DNA from 3 places in the Alkalihalophilus lindianensis genome. Region 2 is predicted to be linked to each of the others. Evidence: riboswitches for the same ligand, from Rfam matches in the RefSeq annotation. Region 2 holds a riboswitch; each other region holds the start of a gene.
The links. Region 2 has a riboswitch for cobalamin ahead of RYX56_RS12630 ((2Fe-2S) ferredoxin domain-containing protein). Riboswitches for the same ligand answer to the same signal wherever they lie in the genome.
Positions count from the first base shown of each region.

Region 1: linked by a shared signal. The riboswitch ahead of metE (5-methyltetrahydropteroyltriglutamate--homocysteine S-methyltransferase) and the one ahead of RYX56_RS12630 ((2Fe-2S) ferredoxin domain-containing protein) in region 2 are both predicted to bind cobalamin.
Region 3: linked by a shared signal. The riboswitch ahead of RYX56_RS03295 (ABC transporter substrate-binding protein) and the one ahead of RYX56_RS12630 ((2Fe-2S) ferredoxin domain-containing protein) in region 2 are both predicted to bind cobalamin.

Region 1 is NZ_JAWJBA010000003.1:212,797-217,649, reverse strand. Features, by position in the region: gene pstC (phosphate ABC transporter permease subunit PstC) at 1-554, opposite strand, end outside; gene RYX56_RS11145 (PstS family phosphate ABC transporter substrate-binding protein) at 649-1,647, opposite strand; cobalamin riboswitch at 1,932-2,142, shown strand; gene metE (5-methyltetrahydropteroyltriglutamate--homocysteine S-methyltransferase) at 2,299-4,578, shown strand; gene RYX56_RS11135 (acyl-CoA thioesterase) at 4,575-4,853, shown strand, end outside.
Region 2 is NZ_JAWJBA010000004.1:12,706-17,558, forward strand. Features, by position in the region: gene RYX56_RS12625 (cysteine hydrolase family protein) at 9-551, opposite strand; cobalamin riboswitch at 693-883, shown strand; cobalamin riboswitch at 998-1,181, shown strand; gene RYX56_RS12630 ((2Fe-2S) ferredoxin domain-containing protein) at 1,298-1,687, shown strand; gene cobJ (precorrin-3B C(17)-methyltransferase) at 1,807-3,390, shown strand; gene RYX56_RS12640 (sirohydrochlorin chelatase) at 3,412-4,296, shown strand; gene cobK (precorrin-6A reductase) at 4,302-4,853, shown strand, end outside.
Region 3 is NZ_JAWJBA010000001.1:586,853-591,705, forward strand. Features, by position in the region: gene RYX56_RS03280 (MATE family efflux transporter) at 1-1,036, shown strand, start outside; gene RYX56_RS03285 (spore coat protein) at 1,192-1,494, opposite strand; gene RYX56_RS03290 (hypothetical protein) at 1,509-1,709, opposite strand; cobalamin riboswitch at 1,917-2,099, shown strand; gene RYX56_RS03295 (ABC transporter substrate-binding protein) at 2,295-3,299, shown strand; gene RYX56_RS03300 (FecCD family ABC transporter permease) at 3,262-4,320, shown strand; gene RYX56_RS03305 (adenosylcobinamide amidohydrolase) at 4,335-4,853, shown strand, end outside.

The DNA of each region.
Region 1 (4,853 bases), on a different contig from region 2:
ATTGGGATAATCATAATTCCCATAACAATTCCTGGACTTAAAATATTCGTTGCTTGAAGTCCTGGAATAATCTCCCTCAAAATTGGTGTAACAAATGTAAAAGCAAAAAAACCATAAACAATTGTTGGAATCCCAGCTAAAATTTCTAGCATAGGCTTTAGTGTTCTTCTAACTTTATCTGAAGCATATTCACTTAAAAAGATAGCAGTCATAAGACCAATCGGAATCGCGACAAACATGGCGATAACTGATGAGATAATGGTTCCTGTTAATAAAGGTAGAACTCCAAATTGTGGATCTTGACTTAATGGTCTTAACACTGTTCCAGTAAAGAAATCAATAATCGGAACTCTTTGGAAAAACTCGAACGTTTCACTCAATAACGTATATAAAATACCCACTGTTGTAAGGATTGAAATGCTCGCAATTACAAAAAGGAGTTTTGGCATTACTTTTTCCATCAAATTATTGACATTTCTTGAACTCTTTTTTTGCTCGATCATCTCTCTTACATTAACAGCGGTCCCCTTATTCATATCGCTGTTTACATCCATCGCACGTGGCACCCCTTCTGGCTTGTAACCAAATACTTTTACATGTAATAGGATGAGAACTTCATAAGCCCCCATCCTACACATTTCAACTAGTCTATTCGCTTAGACCATCTAAAACACTGTTATATTCTTCAATTTCATTATCTGGTAATGGAGCAAATCCGGTCTCACCAGCAAATTCATTAACATTGTTCACAACGAATCTAGCAAAGTCTAAAACTTGTGGCTTTTCTTTTGCCATATCCACATTTAAGTACGTGAATACTGGACGAGTAAATGGAGCATAATCTCCGTCTTCAGCAATTGTGTCAAGTGATGGTTCTACTGGACCTTCACCGAAGTCTACGTTTACTGCTTGAATTTGATCAGTATTATTTACATAGTATCCAAAACCAAAGTATGCAATGGCATTTTTATCTTCAGACACTAGGTTTACTAGAGTTGAGTATTCTTGCTGTAAGTTAACGCCATCTACTAAATCACCTTTATCAAGAATCTCTTCATAGAAGAACTCATATGTTCCGTGGTTTTCATTTGGACCCATTGGCTTAATTTCTTCATCTGGAAATTCAGGACGAATATCAGACCACTTTGTTACGCCACCATCAGCATTGAAAATACTGATTAACTCCTCTTCCGTTAACTCTTTAGCCCAATCATTTTCTGGGTGAATGACGAATGTAAGACCATCTAATGCTACTTTAAATTCTTGAACCTCAATGCCATTAGCTTCTGCTTCTTCTAATTCCTCATCTTTAATTTCACGTGATGCATCATTGAAATCAGTACCATTTGGAACTAAAAATTTACCAAAACCAGCACTTGTACCAGAACGACTTACTTCAACTGATACATTTGGTTGTTCACGAATCATGTATTCTTCAGCAACGACTGACATTAATGGATAAACTGTACCTGACCCATCAACTACTACGCTGCCGTCTAGTTCCTCTGATGCTTCCGCTGCATTGTCTCCTGTTGCATCCTCTGAACCAGTGTTATCTGTTTGTGCTGGTTCGTCAGATCCTCCACCACATGCTGCAACAATTACCATAAGTACTGCCATTACTAAGAGCATTAAAAACTTCTTCACTGAATTGTCCTCCCTTTTCTGTAGGAAAAATAGTAGCGTAAGTGGTTCTCCCTCTCACAATTGCTAGTATAGATGGGCAATATTAAGTAGGTATGATTGCTGTGTAAAGGTTTTGTAAACCACTGTTAAAAAGGTATAGTTTCTAGCGTAAACGGGTACATGATTAAACTCTTTAGTGAAGTAATTCATAGTTTCACTTATGTAGAATAGTCTCCAACAAAATTCTTGCTTAATAAAAAAAAGTGAGTTAGGATATAGTCTAAGTATTTTATCTATTTTAAATTTTATAAGTTCATGCAAAAGGTGGTTTGGATTAAATGTCCAAGCCTTAAAAGGGAAGTTCGGTTAAAAGCCGACACGGTCGCGCCACTGTAAGAGTGAGCTACTTATGATATACCACTATTCAATATTGTTATGAAGCACAATATCGAACGGGAAGGAATTAAGTTAGCAATGAACTCGAGTCAGGAGACCTGCCTTTTGTACGCACTAGTACCTACGCGTTTATTAGGGAGGAGTGATCGATATGTTTTGGCCATTGATTTATGATAATCCGGGTTAATCCTGTACATGTGATCTCTCTTTCTTTTAGGAAAGAGATTTTTTTCGTTTTAGTACATACACACTATTAATCTTCGGAGGGAATTAAACATGAATATTATACAGTCAAACGTGGGATATCCACGAATTGGAAAGAACAGAGAATGGAAGCGTCTATTAGAAAAGTATTGGTCAAAAAAGATAACAAGAGTTACGTTTGAATTAGAGATGAAAAAATTAAGAATCGAGTATCTAAAAACCCAAAAAGCACTAGGAGTTGAGCTGATACCAATTGGTGATTTTAGTTATTATGATCATGTGCTTGATACTGCGGTTATGTTTGGTCTTATTCCTAAACGGTTTCAATCAATGGAAGCAGCCTCGCTGGAGCAATATTTCGCCATTGCCAGAGGAACAGATCAACATGTCGCTTCTGAAATGACCAAGTGGTTCAATACCAACTATCACTATCTTGTACCTGAATTAAAAGAGGTAACGCCTACCTTGACTCATAACCGATTACTTACATTATTTAATGAAGCAAAATATGAGCTTAATATTGTCGGAAAACCCGTTATTGTAGGGCCTATCACCCTTCTCTCATTATCAAAAGGCTATCAAACCGAGGACTTCAAGGAGATTATTCCGCAACTCATCCCCCTTTATATCAAGGTTTTCAAAGAACTTGAGCAAGCTGGAGCAGAATGGATTCAAGTTGATGAACCGATTCTCGCTCAAAATGTTAATCAAGAAATGATCGAATTATTTAAAGAAGTGTATGCTAATTTTAATGATGCGTTACCGGAATTAAACCTCCTTCTTCAAACGTATTTTGGATCAATTGATCATTATAAAGAAATTACACAATTACCCGTTGCAGGAATTGGACTTGATTTTGTTCATGACAATGGAGAGAACTTGAAACAGTTGAGGACGTTTGGTTTTCCTCAAGATAAATTCTTGGCTTGCGGAGTCATTGATGGTCGTTCTATATGGAAGAGTAACCTCTTAGATAAATACGAACATGTAAAAGAGCTCTCTTCGCATACTCAAAACCTGATCATTCAACCTTCATGCTCCTTGCTACATGTACCTGTTACGACCGCTGGTGAAAAAAACCTTGACCAGGAGTTTGTCGATGCTCTGGCCTTTGCTAATGAGAAATTAGAGGAAGTAGCCTTACTAGGAAATGTAATTAGAAATCGAGAAAAGCAGGAGGAGTTAAAAAAGTATAGTTATTCAATTATTGAATTTCATAAAAATACAAATCGTATGAACGTGGAAGTTCAACGTCAACTTGCGAATGTAGATGTTCTTGCTACATCAAGAACACCATTTGAAGAGAGAAAAAGATCTCAAAAAGAAAAATGGCAGCTACCTACTCTGCCTACTACAACGATTGGGAGTTTTCCACAGACTAAAGAAGTCCGCACTAATCGACTTAGTTATAAGAAAGGCTCTTTATCAGCAGAGGAGTACGAAAGATTTATTGAAGATGAGATCAAGAAATGGGTAACGATTCAAGAAGAAATTGGACTTGATGTGTTCGTTCATGGTGAGTTTGAACGGACAGATATGGTGGAGTTTTTTGGTCAAAGACTGAACGGGATGGAAGTGACAATAAATGGATGGGTTCAATCCTACGGCTCACGTTGCGTAAAACCTCCAATCATTTCAGGTGATATCTCATTTGCAGAACCAATGACTTTAAAGGAAACCGTATACGCTAAATCACTAACATCAAAGCCAATGAAAGGCATGCTCACAGGTCCAGTAACCATTTTAAATTGGTCTTTTGAACGGGATGATGCAACAAGAAAAGAAATGCTGAACCAGTTAGCACTAGCCATCCGTGTCGAAATTAATGAACTTGAAACGCATGGGATTGAAATGATTCAAGTAGATGAGCCTGCTCTTCGTGAAGGACTTCCATTAAAGGAAAAAGAAAGAGAAGCTTATTTAACAGATGCTGTGACCGCCTTTATCATAGCCACAGGTGGGGTGGCCGATACGACACAAATTCATACTCACATGTGTTATTCTGAGTTCGATGAAATTATTGAGACCATTGACGCACTTGATGCAGATGTTATTTCAATTGAAGCATCTCGAAGTCATGGGGAGATTATTCATACATTTGAACGATTTGATTATACGAAAGATATTGGTCTAGGTGTCTATGATATTCATAGTCCACGAATTCCTAATGAACAAGAGATGAGACAAAATCTTGAGCGTGCACTAAGGGTATTAAAGACCAATCAATTTTGGGTCAATCCTGATTGCGGATTAAAAACACGTTCACCTGAAGAAACCATTGAAGCTTTGAAAGTCATGGTAGAGACTGCCAAAAAGGTACGCTCTACTTTAAAAGCTGGGGTAACAAAATGAGTTCTTCCCAATCAACTAGTTACTCTAGGACGATCCAGTCAAGATTAGTTCTTCCACCAGATACGAATCATCTGAAAACAATCTTTGGTGGGCAAGTTCTTTCCTTTATCGATGAAATAGCTGCCATTACAGCCATGAAACATGCAGGAAGTGTCGTTGTAACAGCCTCAATTGATTCAGTCGATTTTTTATCTTCTGCATCTGTAGGCGACCTATTAGAGCTTGAATCGTTTATTACTTCTACTGGTCGTACGTCAATGGAGGTATTTGTAAAA
Region 2 (4,853 bases):
AATCTCTTTTATTTTAAAAATGCCTCTGTTGTTTTCACTGTTGCATAGATGCCATTTAATGCGGCCATAAATGCGTAATGAACATGATCAGCGGGAATGATTTTATCTTCAATTTGTAATGTTGTGTTTGCACAAGCATCTTCAATCACTTGGCATGTATATCCTTGTTCAACTGCTGCACGTACTGTTGCATCAATACACATATGAGACATCATACCGCAAACGATTAATTCTTTAACCCCTTGCTCTTGTAGTTTTTCATTTAAGTTTGTATTGAAGAAGCTATTCGGCATATGTTTTTCAATGACTGTCTCGCCTTCTATTGGGCGTACTGACTCATGAATTTCGACACCTTCTGTATTTGGATGGAAAAAAGGAACGACTTCACCTTCTGTGATATGCTGTACATGAAAGACTGGTGCGCCTGTTTCTCTGAAGTGTGAAAGCAGTTTAGCCGTATTTTGTGCTGCTTGCTCAGGGTTTGTTAAAGCCATCTTTCCATTTGGGAAATAGTCATTTTGAATATCAATCACTAATATAGCTGTTGTCATTTTCTTCACCTCTTAAAATTTTATATAGTATAAGAATATACAAGTTTCAAAGTAAAAAAGAAAAATAATAATAAATTTTTAACTTTTTAAAAAAACAGATGAATTAAAATAATGGTTGCCATATATAATAAATCATAGTTTAATAGACAGTATATTAAAAGTGCCCAAGATATTGTTTTGGGATAATAGGGAAATCAGTTAAAGTCTGATGCAGCCCCCGCTACTGTAAGTGTTGATGAAAATGTCAAACCACTGGAGTATTCTACTCTAGGAAGGGACATGAGTAAGATTTAGACACAAGCCAGGAAACCTGCTTTTAATATTGTATCCAATCTTCGGAGGGAGGATGTGGGATGATCATATTAGAGTTCTTGTAAGTAGAACTCTACTTTGGACATGCCTACCTACCTTAACTTCGAAAATGAAGCTAAGGTTTTTTTATTTTCTATCACAAGTTAAAACAAGGTGCATAATTTTTCGTTATGCTTAAAAGGGAAGCACGGTGTAAATCCGTCACGGTCCCGCCACTGTAAGGGGAAGTTTCATTGTATGAAGGTCACTGGTAATTCGGGAAGACACAATGAAATGATGAACCCAAGTCAGGAAACCTGCCTTGATTTTTTTTCTTCAATACCTACGGGTCATAGGTAGAGAAGTGTAATAGATGCTGCTTATTATAAGTATGGCGTTTAATGCACCTCTACCTAGGGGTGTATTTTTATTTTTTTGAAATTAGGAGTGAGGATATGACTACTTGGAATTTGAATGGTACAAAAAAGCATGTATTGATTTGTAATGGCTCAAGTTGTATGCGAAAAGAAGGTGAAGAAATTACGTTAGCGATACGAGATGAGATTAAAATTAGGGAACTAGATCAACAAATTCATACATCGAGAACTAGGTGTAATGGACGTTGTAAAGATGCATGTGTGGTTGTTGTCTACCCTGAAGGAAACTGGTATTCAGTTACTTCAAGTGAAGTAGGGAGGTCTCTTATAAAGAGTCATCAAGATTCAACAGTTAACTTGAAAGATTCTCTAATTTACAGCTTTGATAATGATGAAATGAAAGCAATCAACACAGATAAATGTATTAAGGGTATATCTAAAGTTGAATTGGAAGGAGCAAAGAGTTAGATGAAACGGCTTACATTTGATGATTAAATACGGATGTTTAGCTTGTTGGATATAAGGAGGGATGTAAAGTGCTAGGTAAATTACTGGTTATTGGATTCGGGCCTGGTAGTTTTGATCATATGACAAATAGGGCACTAACTGCAATTCAAGAGAGTCACTGCATCATTGGATATAAAACATATGTCGATCTCATTAAAGGGTTATTAACAGATCAAGAGATTATTAGCACAGGAATGTCAGAAGAAGTAAGTCGTGCCCAAGCAGCTGTTCGCCTTGCTGAAGAAGGAAAAACAGTAGCGGTTATTTCTAGTGGAGATGCTGGGGTCTACGGGATGGCTGGACTCGTCTATGAGGTGCTAATTGAAAAAGGATGGTCAGAAGCAACTGGTGTGAGTGTAGAAGTAATACCAGGAGTTTCTGCGAGTAACTCTTGTGCCTCTTTATTAGGTGCCCCGATTATGCACGATGCATGTACGATAAGTTTAAGTGATCACCTTACTCCATGGACACTCATTGAAAAAAGAATTGATGCGGCAGCACAAGCAGATTTTGTTATTAGTTTATACAATCCTAAAAGTGGACGAAGAACAAGACAGATTCAAGAAGCTCAGAGAATCCTCCTCGAATACCGATCGCCCCAAACGCCAGTCGGTCTAGTGAAAAGTGCTTTTCGTGAACGTCAACATGTAGTGATCACAGATCTTGAAAATATGTTAGATCATGATATTGGAATGCTTACAACAGTTGTCATAGGGAATTCATCTACTTTTCTTTATGATGAAAAAATGATTACTCCTAGAGGATATCAAAGGAAATATACGTTAGATACAACAGAACAACGTTTAAAACCTCATGAACGCTTACGAAACGAAAATGAACCTTGGGCACTCCATCAAGGAAAAAAAGATGGCGAACGAGAAATAGAAGTTTCCGCAACAACGGAAGAATTAGTACCTGAAGAGACTTCTTTAGAGTTAGCTTTGGAGGCTTTGAATAAAGTAAGAGGTGATTCTAATAAAATTCAACATACAACGACGGTTCATCATCCCGTTGTCTCTGTATTTGAGTTTGCAATAAGTCCTGGAGTAGCCAATAAGCATTTTACTCCCAAACAAATGATTACTTTGGCAGAAGTTGTTGGAGATGAAGGGAAAATGGAATATACACCACATCATCAAATCCATTTGCGAATCCCGACCTCTCAGCCTGAAATTATTACAGAAAAACTAACAGAGGCAGGATTTATTCTTGAACCACTTGGAGATGTTTTTCAACTGAAAGCTTGTGATTTCTGTGATGGTGAGAAAAAAGATTCCATTACTTACGCAGAAGAGATCCATGAAAAGCTTAGTGGACTTGAACTGCCAAAAGAGCTGAAAGTTGGGTTTAATGGTTGTGGGATGGCTTGTTATGGAGCAGTGAATGATGACATTGGTGTAATTTTTAGAAAAGGAAAATTTGATCTGTTTTTAGGTGCAAAGACAGTTGGGCGTACTGCTCATGCTGGTCAACCGGTAGCCGAAGGCATTGAGCCTGATCAAATCGTGGATGTTATTGAAAAGATTATATATGAATATAAAGAAAAGGGTCACCCTAACGAACGCTTGTTTAAGTACTTTAAACGTGTTGGCAAGATTCGAAATTATACATACAAAGACATGACACCCAAAATTGAAATTGAGCCGGCTCCATGCGGAGATTAATAATCATAAGGGGAGAATAAAATGAGAGCAATTTTACTAGTAGGACATGGAAGTAGAGATCCTGAAGGAAATGAACAAGTTAGGAAAATGATAGAGGAACTATCTACTCAGTTAGATCCAAGTCTATTAATTGAAACTTGTTATTTAGAATTTGCCAAACCAACAATAGAACAAGGCATTCAATCATGTGTAGAAAAAGGGGCACAAAGCGTGTTTGTAATTCCGCTTATGCTACTCGCTGCTGGGCACTCAAAAATTCATATCCCAGCCGCAATTGATGAGGCAAAAAAGAAATATCCTCAAGTGCAATTCATTTATGGAAGACCTTTTGGCATCCACGAGGAAACAATGGAAATCTGTAAAGATCGCCTAGTGGAAGTAGGGGAAAATTTAGCAAATGCGGACCCTAGTACAGCAATACTTTTATTAGGTCGAGGTGGTAGTGACCCGGATGCTAATGGTGATTTGTATAAAATTACTCGCTTGCTGTGGGAAAAGCTCGATTATAAGTTAGTAGAACCTGCCTTTATGGGAGTAACTGATCCACTTATTAAAGAAGGTGTTGAACGATGTATTAAACTGGGGGCCAAAAAAATCGTTATCTTACCATATTTCTTATTTACAGGCATATTAATCAAACGCCTAGAAACGATGGTTGAAGAGTTTGAACAGGAGTATTCAGGCATTGAATTTAAACTAGCAGGCTATTTTGGTTTTCATAGGAAATTACAAACGATTATTAAAGATCGAATTGAAGAGGCACTCCAAGGTGAGGTTAAAATGAACTGCGATACGTGTCAGTACCGAATCGAGGCGATGGAACATATTGATCACCACCATCATCACGATCATGACCATGACCATGATCACGACCATCATCATGACCACCAACACCAAGAGGTTTAGAAGCTATGATTCTCTTTTTAGCTGGCACAAGTGATGCAAGAGAATTAGCAATATTACTTAAGAATGAAGGACATTCTTTGGTTACAACAGTTGTTACGGATAATGCAGCGATCGAATTGAAAAAGGCTGGACTTGATGTTTATGTTGGACGATTAAAAAAAGAAGATTTTGTAAGGATGATCAAAAAACAAAGATTTCAAGCCATTGTTGATGCCAGTCATCCATTTGCAGAAGAAGCAAGTCTGAATGCGTTAAACGCTGCAACTGAAGCTGGAATTTCTTATATTCGATATGAACGTGAAAAACAATCTCATGACGGTAAAGGTATCACAAAGGTGGATAGCTATGCTATTGCAGCACAACAAGCTTTTGAAAAAAAAGGAGTCATTATGCTAACGACTGGAAGCAAAACTCTTCAAATCTTTACCGAGATACTGTTGCATCAACCTGATATTCGGGTAATTGCTCGGATGCTTCCTCGCAAAGATAATATGGAAAAGTGTGAACGATTAGGTTTTCCACAAAAAGATATTGTAGCTATTCAAGGACCTTTTACA
Region 3 (4,853 bases), on a different contig from region 2:
AGAAGAGATGTTGATTTTATTTGGAGCAAGTCCTGAAATTCTTCCTTATGCAGTGGAGTACATGTTTCCAATTATGCTAGGAACATTTTTCTTTTCTTTTGCGTTTGCGACAAATAATATTGTTAGATCAGAAGGAAACGCTAAATTTGCGATGATGACGATGATTATTCCAGCCGTCATTAATATCATTTTAGATCCAATTTTTATCTTTGGATTAAATATGGGCGTCCAAGGCGCGGCCGTAGCTACCGTCATATCACAAGCTGCAGTCACGGTGGTCATTTTAAGATATTATCTAACAGGAAAAAGCTCACTCACACTCAAGTGGAGTGATCTAATGATTAAATGGAGTATTGTAAAAGAAGTGGTATCAGTCGGCCTACCTGCATTTGTACAACAAGCATCAGGGAGTATTATGATGATTGCTATCAATACGATGCTGATTCAATACGGAAGCGACTTATATGTTGGTGTGTTTGGAATTATACAACGAATTCTGATGTTTACCGTCATGCCGATAATTGGCGTGATGCAAGGCATGATGCCGATTGTAGGGTACAACTACGGAGCGAAGCAATATGGACGGATGCGAGAAACAATATGGTTAACACTAAAAGTCGTCATTATTTCATCGGTTGGTATTTTCATATTGATGATGATCTTCCCATGGATTTTCATGCGCGTCTTCACCTCAGACCTAATTGTCATTGATGCTGGTGTTGATGCGATGCGGATTATGTTTTTAGGTTTCTTTGTAGTAGGGGTGCAAGTGGTAGCTGGAGGATTGTATCAAGCACTGGGGAAACCGAAGCCAGCATTGATTTTGTCACTATCAAGACAAATTTTATTCCTCATCCCTCTTGTGTTGATCCTGCCTCATTTCTTTGGAGTAAGTGGGGTGTGGATGGCCTTTCCGATTGCAGATGGACTGTCTTTTGTCTTAGCAACTGTCCTGTTATATAAAGATCGAGATACCATTTTGGTGAAGGGGGAAGAAGAACTTAATCAGATAGAAGCAGCTACTTTAACAAATTAATAGAAAAAGAAAAAGAGGCTGGGACATATCTAAGAGGTTTAACTCAGGATACGAACGAAGCGCTAAATGAGCGGATGAAATATACCGCATCAGTAATGTTCGATTTTTCCATAAGTTAAAGTACTTTTGTCTCAGCCTCTTTTTTATAGACTCAATTATTTTTTAGTAGGCATCTTTAATGCTAATTCTGCTTTTTCCATATCATGGTCTACTTGCTCCTCAATGTCATAAGCATGATACATTTCATTTTCAATCATGTATGTGGCTACTTGATGATGAAGATCAATAGCTTCATCTAACTGCTTTTTTAAGATTTTATGAACTTTTGGACTAGCTGTCTCAGTAATTGCTACAGCATAACTTCTAACAGCTGCTTTTGAAGTTACTAAGAGGTCTGTAGCAATTACTTCATCGTTTATTAATTCTTTATTATTAATTTTATCTAAAATACTAGCCATAGTTAACGCCTCCCTTATTTTACTTCCTTTAAAATAGTGCTTAATTCTTCGATTGCTTTTTGAGATGTTTTAGCATCCTTATCAAGTAATTCTTTTAACTTGTTATCCGAGGCGAGCCCTTGCATCATAGAAGATTTAGCTGAGCTTGCAGATTTAATGGTGAGGATCTCGTGAACTTCCAAGATCTCATGAGTTGCATAGTTTGTATTTTTCACGGTCAGTACCTCCTGTATTTTTTGAGAATGTATTATATTGAATACCACACTCTAAAAAATTAAAACATGATGATAAAAAACGAGATATAACTGGTATAAAAATAAGTTGTAATAAGGTCTATAAGGTTTTTCAATTCCCTAAAAATTCTCGAAAAATACTGTCGAATAGTATGGATTCATGTATAATAAAGATACTTATTAACAATCTCATATAGCGCACATCTAGGTCACTCAATAATCGGGAGTGATAATAGGGAAGTTGGTGTAATTCCAACACGGTCCCGCCACTGTAAATGCTAGATTGTTTCACTACGCCACTGTCACTTTGATGGGAAGGAGAAACAATTGCAAAGCATGAGTCAGGAGACCTGCCTAGGCGTTTGTTGTGAAACCTTCGAGGAAAAGGGGAAGCGGTCTAACATACTCAGGTAATTATTATATTAGAGTAAGTTTAGTACTACTTTTATTATGTAAGCACTCCTCGTTTTGGAGTGCTTTTTTGTATTGATCGATTCCTGAACTTTTTTGTTCCACACAGTAGCTAAAGAGAAAATAAGTACTATTATATATTTGGGAGAGTGTCGTATGTTTAAGAAGTGGAATGTGTTACTAGCAGCTATGATGATGGCATTAATCATCACAGCATGTGGAGAAAGTGAAAGTACGGAGGAAGTAGAACCAAATATTGAACAGGGTGAAGCAACAACGGAGGAAGAAAATGAAGACAGCGCCGATGGTACAGCAACCGATGATTTTCCACGTACCGTAACCGATGCTTTAGGGGATGAAGTGACAATTGATGAAAAGCCAGAGAGAATGATTTCATTGATTCCAAGCATTACAGAAACTCTTTATTCACTTGATCAAGGTGACAATGTAGTAGGAAGAACAGATTGGGATAACTACCCTGAGGAAGTTCTTGAGGTTGAGAGTGTTGGGGATATGACATTTGATGTAGAACGAGTGTTATCTTTGCAGCCTGACCTTGTTTTATCACATGAGTCAAGTGCCCATAGTTCTGAAGAAGGATTAGAACAAATTCGTTCCGCTGGTATTCCGGTTGTAGTTATTAATGATGCGACTTCCATTGATGCTGTGTACGAGGCAATTACTCTTATCGGAGAAGCATCTGGTGCCGACGAGCAAGCAGAACACACAGTAGAAGAAATGAAGGAACGCTTTGCTGGTGTGGAAGAAAAGGCTTCTGAGATTAATGAAGAAGAAAAAGTCAGCGTATGGGTAGAAGTTTCTGATGAATTGTACACAGCAGGAAGCAATACCTTTATCGATGAAATGCTTTCAATGATCAATGCTAATAACATAGCTAACTCAGAAGAGGGCTGGCCACAATTTACAGAAGAGGAAGTTGTGTCATTAGATCCTGAGGTAATCATCACAACATACGGTTATTATGTCGAAAATGCTGATGAGAAAATTAAGGATCGAGCAGCTTGGCAAGATGTTACAGCAGTAGTAAATGATCGTATTTATGATGTTCAATCAGATGAAGTAACGAGATCTGGCCCACGTCTTGTAAAAGGAGTAGAAGAACTTGCGTCAGTCATTTATCCAGAGGTATTTGGCGAATAATCACGTTATTGCTTATACCTCAGTTATACTTTTTTGTGCATTCGCTTTAATTATAAGTATTGGAAAGGGAAGCGTAGAGCTTCCCTTCTCTACGGTTATTTTAATTGTCTTAACAGAAGGTTTACATATTCCCTTAAGTGTAGAATTAGACCCGATGCATATCAACATCGTAATGGAAATAAGACTACCTCGCACCTTACTTGCGATGATGGTAGGGGCATGCTTAGCGGTAGCAGGCGCAGCATTCCAAGGTTTTTTAAAAAATCCATTAGCCGATCCATACACATTAGGTGTCTCTTCAGGTGCAGCAGTAGGAGCAGTTGTGGTATTGTTTTTTGGGTTAAGCTTGCCTTTAGTTGGCCGGTTTACTCTTCCATTTGTTAGTATCATAACAGGATTCTTGACTTTGTTTTTAGTTATTGGCTTTGCAAGAGTCGTTCAACGGTCCATGTCTGCAGAGACCATTATATTAGCAGGTATTATATTCAGTTCATTTTTAGGAGCTTTTATCTCTTTAATGATCTCTCTAACAGGAGATGAATTGAGACAGATTATTAATTGGTTGATGGGTAGTGTGGCGCTCAGAGGATGGTCGTATGTATGGATGATCCTCCCTTGTTTTGTAATAGGCTTTATCCTACTATTCTTTAATCGTCATGAATTGAATGCTCTAGCTTTTGGAGAGGAAACAGCTCGTCAATTGGGTGTGAACTTAAAAGTACGTAAACTAATGATTTTATTAGGGGCAACCGTTGTAACTGGTGGTGCGGTTGCTGTATCGGGGACAATTGGCTTTGTAGGGTTAGTGATCCCGCACTTAACAAGGCTGATATGGGGAAGTGATCATCGTCATTTAATTCCACTATCCATGTTTGTCGGGGCCGGATTCCTAGCATTAACCGACTTAGTCGCCAGAACCTTATTGGCACCAACAGAATTACCAATCGGTGTGATAACAGCAATGATTGGTGCTCCAGTATTTGCTCTTATTTTATTAAGACAAAGGAAAATAGCTAGTTAGAGAGGAGGCAAGAGATGATTACAATTGATAATCTTACCCTTGGATATGGTGAGAAGAAAGTAATTGAATCCGTTTCATTTGCAGTGGAGAAAGGTGAAATATTTGGCATTGTAGGTCCAAATGGCAGTGGTAAAACGACTCTTCTAAAAGCTATAAGTGGAGGTCAGGATGTGAGAGAGGGTTTTATCGAAATAAATCAACGCTCTCTTGCTTCTTATCATTCAAAAGAATTAGCGCAAATCATGGCAGTTCTACCGCAACAGTCTGAAACGGCCTTTACGTATGCTGTATGGGATGTCGTAGCTCTTGGGCGATATCCTTATCAAAAAGGCTGGCTGCAAGGATTAACCGCTGAAGATAAAGACATTATTCATAAAGCTTTAATTCAAACCGGAACAGAACCGTTTAAAGATAAACCTCTTCAAGCTCTAAGTGGAGGAGAGCGTCAAAGGGTCCTACTTGCTCGCGCATTAGCACAGGAACCAGAAATATTATTATTAGATGAGCCAACCAATCATCTTGATGTTTCCTAC